DNA from 2 places in the Paenibacillus sp. FSL K6-1330 genome. Region 1 is predicted to be linked to the other one. Evidence: a T-box and tRNA genes for the amino acid it is inferred to sense, from the RefSeq annotation. Region 1 holds a T-box; the other holds one or more tRNA genes.

Region 1 (3,249 bases):
AACGACACTGCTCAAGCTGCTGCTGGGCGAAATCGAACCGCAGGAGGGCCGAATTACCCGAAATCCTTCCGTTAAGATCGGTTATTTCTCACAGGAACTTGAGGGGCTGGAACCCGAGACCACGCTGCTGGACAGTCTGCTCGTCATTCCGGGAATGACGGAGAGCCGTGCGCGTACCTTGCTGGGCTCGTTCCTCTTCAGGCGGGACGATGTGTTTAAGAAGATGGGGCAGCTGAGCATGGGGGAGAAGTGCAGAACGGCTTTTCTCAAGCTGTATTTCAGCGGGGCGCATCTGCTCGTGTTGGATGAACCCTCGAATTACCTGGATGTGGATACCCGCGAGGTGATTGAACAAGTGCTTGTGAGCTTTCCGGGTGCGATTGCGCTCGTATCCCATGACCGGTATCTGGTGCGCAAAATCGCGAACCGGCTGCTCACGCTGAAGCCTGGGGGAGCTCCGGTTTGGTTTGAGGGAAGTGTGGATGAGGAGGAGGAACAGGCCTCGCGGACCGGTGTGATCAGGGGGAATACGGAGAAGGACAATCGGCGAATGGAGCTCGAATATCGGATTCAGGAATTACTGGGCTTATCAGCCGAAGATTTTGAAGCCGGGGACGAGGCGAGCTGGCTTGCCGAGATCAGGGAGCTCCGGGCAGAGCTGACCAGGCTTCAGTCGGAATAAGATCAGGGATCACGATTAAAATCAGTGAGATGGGGTTAAAATGGGGAAATGAAACTTGCCATATCCCGAAAGGTTGCATATAATAAACCCTATATATTTGCATATGTAATAAATGCGTGGATGGAGAAAAGTAGCTAGTGCCTCTTTACAGGGAAGGGATGCCGTGGATTGAGAGTGTCCCTATAGAAACAGGCTAGTGAAGTTCGCTCCGGAGCAGTTCCTTGAACACGGCATGGTGCCGGTCAGTAGGGGATAACGGGTCCGATTCGTTACGTCGGTCAAGTGAGCATGGTGAGGCATACTCGGGCCTAAGGTTTTTTACCGCCTTGGTTAGGGTATGATGCATGTTAACAAGGGTGGTACCACGGTCTCTTCGTCCCTTTTTGGGAGGAGAGGCCTTTTTTGTTTTCAGTACGATGATGGAGTTTACAAAGGGGTGTGCGAATAGCTATGAAGGAAAAATTAGAAGCATTAAAGCAGGAAGCATTGGCGCAATTGCAGGATGTTACCGATCCGCAGCAGCTGAATGATTTGCGGGTGAAATACCTTGGCAAAAAAGGTGCCTTGACGGAAATCCTGCGCGGAATGGGAGCGCTGAGTGCAGAAGAGCGTCCCGTTATCGGCCAGGTGGCCAATGACGTTCGGGGCGCGATCGAGGAAGTCATCTCCGGCAAGCAGGAAGCGTTCCTGCAGCAGGAAACCGAAGAGCGCCTGCGTGCAGAGAAGGTGGACGTAACTCTTCCGGGCCGCAAGCTCAGCCAAGGCGCGGTCCATCCTTTGAGCAAGGTGATCCAGGATATCGAGGATATTTTCATCGGGATGGGTTATCAGGTAGCGGAAGGCCCTGAGGTGGAAACGGACTACTTCAACTTCGAAGCGCTGAATCTGCCGAAGAATCACCCGGCACGCGACATGCAGGATTCCTTCTATTTGACGGAAGATCTGCTAATGCGTACTCAGACATCCCCGGTGCAAGCCCGGACGATGCTGTCGATGAATGGGAAAGCGCCTGTCAAAATCATCTGCCCGGGCCGTGTATTCCGCCGGGACGACGATGATGCGACGCATTCGTTCCAGTTCCATCAAATCGAGGGCCTGGTCATCGGCGAGAACATTCGCATGAGTGATCTGAAAGGGACGCTGCTGCAATTCGTGCAGGAGATGTTCGGCGATGACACGCAGATCCGTCTGCGTCCAAGCTTCTTCCCGTTCACGGAGCCGAGCGCGGAAGTGGACGTATCCTGTGTAAGATGCGGCGGCAGTGGCTGCCGCGTATGCAAGCAAACAGGCTGGCTTGAGATTTTAGGCTGCGGCATGGTTCATCCGAAGGTGCTTGAAATGGGCGGTTATGACCCTGAGAAGTACAGCGGTTTTGCTTTCGGTATGGGGGTTGAGCGGATTGCGATGCTGAAATACGGCGTGGATGACATCCGTCACTTCTTCAACAACGATACAGCATTCTTGAATCAATTCACGCGGATCTAATTTTAACGATAAAGGGAAGTGAATAGACAATGAGAGTTTCAACCGATTGGTTGTCCGATTATATTTCGCTCCAAGGCGTAACCTCAGAGGATTTGGCAAGCCGTATTACTTCGGCTGGTATTGAAATCGATGTGATCGAGAAACGGAATCAAGGCATTAACAAAGTGGTCGTAGGCTACGTCAAGAGTAAAGAGAAGCATCCTGACGCAGACAAGCTGAATGTATGTATCGTGGATGCGGGTCAGGAGGAAGATCTCCAGATCGTGTGCGGAGCCAAAAATGTAGATGCTGGCCAGAAGGTGCCGGTGGCGCTTGTTGGCGCGAAGCTGCCTGGCGGTATGGATATCAAGAAGGCCAAGCTGCGCGGCGTGCTCTCCCAAGGCATGATCTGCTCGGCGAAGGAACTGGGCATGAATGACAAACTGCTGCCTAAAGAGCTGCAGGAAGGGATTCTGGTACTTCCGGCTGAGACGGAGATCGGTAAACCAATTGAAGATGTGCTGGGTCTGAACGATGAAATTTTGGAGCTGGATCTGACGCCGAACCGCTCTGACTGTCTCAGCATGCTGGGAGCAGCTTACGAAGTGAGCGCCATTCTGGGGCGCGAGCTGAGTCTTCCGAACCCGGAGAAGGAAATTCTGGAGGTTCAAGATGCAGCAGCCGATCATATCTCGGTTACGATCGGGGCTGACGAGCAGTGCAGCCATTACGCGGCACGTTATATTACCGGAGTTAAGATCGGTCCTTCTCCGCTGTGGATGCAGAATCGGTTGATGGCAGCGGGCGTGCGCCCGATCAGTAATATCGTGGATATTACGAACTATGTGATGCTGGAATATGGCCAGCCGCTGCATGCTTTTGATGCAGATCAGCTGAAGGATGGCGCGGTCCATGTGCGTATGGCTGAAGCTGGGGAAACGATGGTAACGCTGGACGGCGCGGAGCGTCGCCTGGAGCCGCATATGCTGGTGATTACAGCAGGGGGCAAGCCGGTAGCCTTGGCTGGCGTTATGGGCGGGCTGGACTCCGAAGTAACGGACAGCACGGTCAATATTTTCCTGGAGTCGGCTAAGTTCGATGGC
Region 2 (3,249 bases), 440 kb from region 1:
AAATTCCTTGTCAGGTAAATTCTGACCCGCACGAATGGCGTAACGACTTGGGCGCTGTCTCAACGAGAGATCCGGTGAAATTTTAATACCTGTGAAGATGCAGGTTACCCGCGACAAGACGGAAAGACCCCATGGAGCTTTACTGCAGCTTGATATTGGATTTGGGTACGATCTGTACAGGATAGGTGGGAGCCTTTGAAGCATGAGCGCCAGCTTGTGTGGAGGCGACGTTGGGATACCACCCTGATCGTATCTAGGTTCTAACCTGGTACCGTAATCCGGTACGGGGACAGTGTCAGGCGGGCAGTTTGACTGGGGCGGTCGCCTCCTAAAGAGTAACGGAGGCGCCCCAAGGTTCCCTCAGAATGGTTGGAAATCATTCGAAGAGTGCAAAGGCATAAGGGAGCTTGACTGCGAGACCTACAAGTCGAGCAGGGACGAAAGTCGGGCTTAGTGATCCGGTGGTACCGCATGGAAGGGCCATCGCTCAACGGATAAAAGCTACCCTGGGGATAACAGGCTTATCTCCCCCAAGAGTCCACATCGACGGGGAGGTTTGGCACCTCGATGTCGGCTCATCGCATCCTGGGGCTGAAGTAGGTCCCAAGGGTTGGGCTGTTCGCCCATTAAAGCGGTACGCGAGCTGGGTTCAGAACGTCGTGAGACAGTTCGGTCCCTATCTGTCGTGGGCGTAGGAAATTTGAGAGGAGCTGTCCTTAGTACGAGAGGACCGGGATGGACGTACCGCTGGTGCACCAGTTGTTCCGCCAGGAGCATGGCTGGGTAGCTACGTACGGAAGGGATAAGCGCTGAAAGCATCTAAGCGTGAAGCCCCCCTCAAGATGAGATTTCCCAATTCGTAAGACCCCTTGAAGACCACGAGGTAGATAGGTTGGAGGTGGAAGTGCAGCAATGCATGGAGCTGACCAATACTAATCGGTCGAGGGCTTATCCAAAAACTATTTCAATGTGCTGCAAATTCGTTTCGTATCTAGTTTTCAGGTGATCAATCACTTGAATTAAATATTGTTCCCTGATAGCTCAGTTGGTAGAGCACTCGACTGTTAATCGAGTTGTCACAGGTTCGAGTCCTGTTCGGGGAGCCATTTATGGAGAGGTGTCCGAGTTGGCCGAAGGAGCACGATTGGAAATCGTGTAGGCGCCAAAAGCGTCTCGAGGGTTCGAATCCCTCTCTCTCCGCCACTATTATTTCAAGCAAGGCCCGTTGGTCAAGGGGTTAAGACACCTCCCTTTCACGGAGGTAACAGGGGTTCGAATCCCCTACGGGTCACCACTTTCTTTATTGCATCAGGGGATGAGAATCCCGTCGGTTCGTCGGAGCTTAACTTCGGTAGTATAGGCTTCGCAGTCTAGAACGAAGTGAGAGTATCCCCTACGGGTCACCACTTTCTTTTGAAAAACACTTGCTTCTTATATCAGATTTTGGTATGATTAAAGTCGCTTTGTTACGGAGGCTTAGCTCAGCTGGGAGAGCATCTGCCTTACAAGCAGAGGGTCGGGGGTTCGATCCCCTCAGCCTCCACCATGATTTATCCCCAAAAAGTGAAGCTCATGCTTCGCAAGTAATTCCGATTACTATTCGGGGACCCCATACAAGCAACCCTTTTAATGACGCGGGGTGGAGCAGTTCGGTAGCTCGTCGGGCTCATAACCCGAAGGTCGTAGGTTCAAATCCTGCCCCCGCAACCAATTTATATCGCGATAGCGATAATGCCTCATGGAACTGTGGTGTAGAGGCCTAACATGCCTGCCTGTCACGCAGGAGATCGCGGGTTCGAATCCCGTCAGTTCCGCCATTATTTATAACTTTGGGATGAGATGAGTATCCGATATTGGGTTCCGTCAAAGTTCGCGAAGAGCTTTAAGGCTCGGTAGCTCAGTCGGTAGAGCAGAGGACTGAAAATCCTCGTGTCGGCGGTTCGATTCCGTCCCGAGCCACCATGTACGTTTTATAACTTTATATGCCGGTGTAGCTCAATTGGTAGAGCAACTGACTTGTAATCAGTAGGTTGGGGGTTCAAGTCCTCTCGCCGGCACCATTCTGGAGGATTAGTGAAGTGGCTAAACACGGCAGACTGTAAATCTGCTCTCTTCGAGTTCGGTGGTTCGAATCCATCATCCTCCACCAGTTTTTAGGGGCATAGTTTAAAGGTAGAACAACGGTCTCCAAAACCGTTGGTGTGGGTTCAATTCCTGCTGCCCCTGCCATTGAATATTTATAATGAACTTGGCGATCGTGGCGAAGGGGTTAACGCACCGGATTGTGGTTCCGGCATTCGTGGGTTCGAGACCCATCGGTCGCCCATTATTTCATTATGATTATTCTCTAAAAAAACTATTACATTATGGCGATCGTGGCGAAGGGGTTAACGCACCGGATTGTGGTTCCGGCATTCGTGGGTTCGAGACCCATCGGTCGCCCCATAGTTTTTTTAAAAATGTTGGGGATTAGCCAAGCGGTAAGGCAACGGACTTTGACTCCGTCATGCATAGGTTCGAATCCTATATCCCCAGCCATTGATTTTTATGTTTGCGGACGTGGCTCAGCGGTAGAGCATCGCCTTGCCAAGGCGAGGGTCGCGGGTTCGATTCCCGTCGTCCGCTCCATTTTTATTTCTGGCGCCATAGCCAAGTGGTAAGGCACAGCTCTGCAAAAGCTTTATCCCCAGTTCGAATCTGGGTGGCGCCTCCATAACAAAACTATGTGCCCTTAGCTCAGCTGGATAGAGCGTTTGACTACGAATCAAAAGGTCAGGAGTTCGAATCTCTTAGGGCACGCCATAAAGTAAGCCGGTGTGGCGGAATTGGCAGACGCGCGCGACTCAAAATCGTGAGGGAAACCGTGGGGGTTCGAGTCCCTTCACCGGCATCATCCAAAAGGAATGTAGACTATAAACGTCTGCATTCCTTTTTTCGTTGCATTTACATCGATATTCGTTTCTCGGTAGCAGCTAAGCTGAAGATCCGTTACTCTTCATGATAAAAGGCTAATCTTGATGAGCTTAAGTGTTATGTCACTTCATTTTATAACTCGCAAGCAATACACCTTAATCCTATGCAAACTTCTGAGATGCAACCTCCTTAGATCAATCCCACTTCCTTTACTATGGTATCCTTCTTCATGATTTTCATATTCGGCCCCATGCTTCATCCTACCGCTACCTTAACCTACCGTTCCACGGGCTTTACTACTATCACCTTAGAGCTGAAGCTATACTCATCAAACTA

What was found. A T-box is a leader RNA that pairs with one kind of tRNA and senses whether it is charged. The one in region 1 lies ahead of pheS (phenylalanine--tRNA ligase subunit alpha), so its partner is inferred to be a tRNA-Phe.
Region 2: it has a tRNA-Phe gene. The T-box ahead of pheS (phenylalanine--tRNA ligase subunit alpha) is inferred to sense a tRNA for this amino acid. The anticodon was not compared.

The regions. Positions count from the first base shown of each region.
Region 1 covers NZ_CP150269.1:5,936,309-5,939,557, reverse strand. Annotated here, with positions in the region: gene abc-f (ABC-F type ribosomal protection protein) at 1-682, shown strand, start outside; T-box leader at 791-1,066, shown strand; gene pheS (phenylalanine--tRNA ligase subunit alpha) at 1,133-2,167, shown strand; gene pheT (phenylalanine--tRNA ligase subunit beta) at 2,197-3,249, shown strand, end outside.
Region 2 covers NZ_CP150269.1:6,373,985-6,377,233, reverse strand. Annotated here, with positions in the region: rRNA gene NYE54_RS29260 (23S ribosomal RNA) at 1-956, shown strand, start outside; tRNA gene NYE54_RS29255 (tRNA-Asn) at 1,031-1,106, shown strand; tRNA gene NYE54_RS29250 (tRNA-Ser) at 1,112-1,203, shown strand; tRNA gene NYE54_RS29245 (tRNA-Glu) at 1,220-1,294, shown strand; tRNA gene NYE54_RS29240 (tRNA-Val) at 1,471-1,546, shown strand; tRNA gene NYE54_RS29235 (tRNA-Met) at 1,634-1,710, shown strand; tRNA gene NYE54_RS29230 (tRNA-Asp) at 1,741-1,817, shown strand; tRNA gene NYE54_RS29225 (tRNA-Phe) at 1,887-1,962, shown strand; tRNA gene NYE54_RS29220 (tRNA-Thr) at 1,985-2,060, shown strand; tRNA gene NYE54_RS29215 (tRNA-Tyr) at 2,065-2,149, shown strand; tRNA gene NYE54_RS29210 (tRNA-Trp) at 2,156-2,229, shown strand; tRNA gene NYE54_RS29205 (tRNA-His) at 2,252-2,324, shown strand; tRNA gene NYE54_RS29200 (tRNA-His) at 2,370-2,445, shown strand; tRNA gene NYE54_RS29195 (tRNA-Gln) at 2,464-2,538, shown strand; tRNA gene NYE54_RS29190 (tRNA-Gly) at 2,554-2,628, shown strand; tRNA gene NYE54_RS29185 (tRNA-Cys) at 2,640-2,713, shown strand; tRNA gene NYE54_RS29180 (tRNA-Arg) at 2,726-2,802, shown strand; tRNA gene NYE54_RS29175 (tRNA-Leu) at 2,811-2,890, shown strand.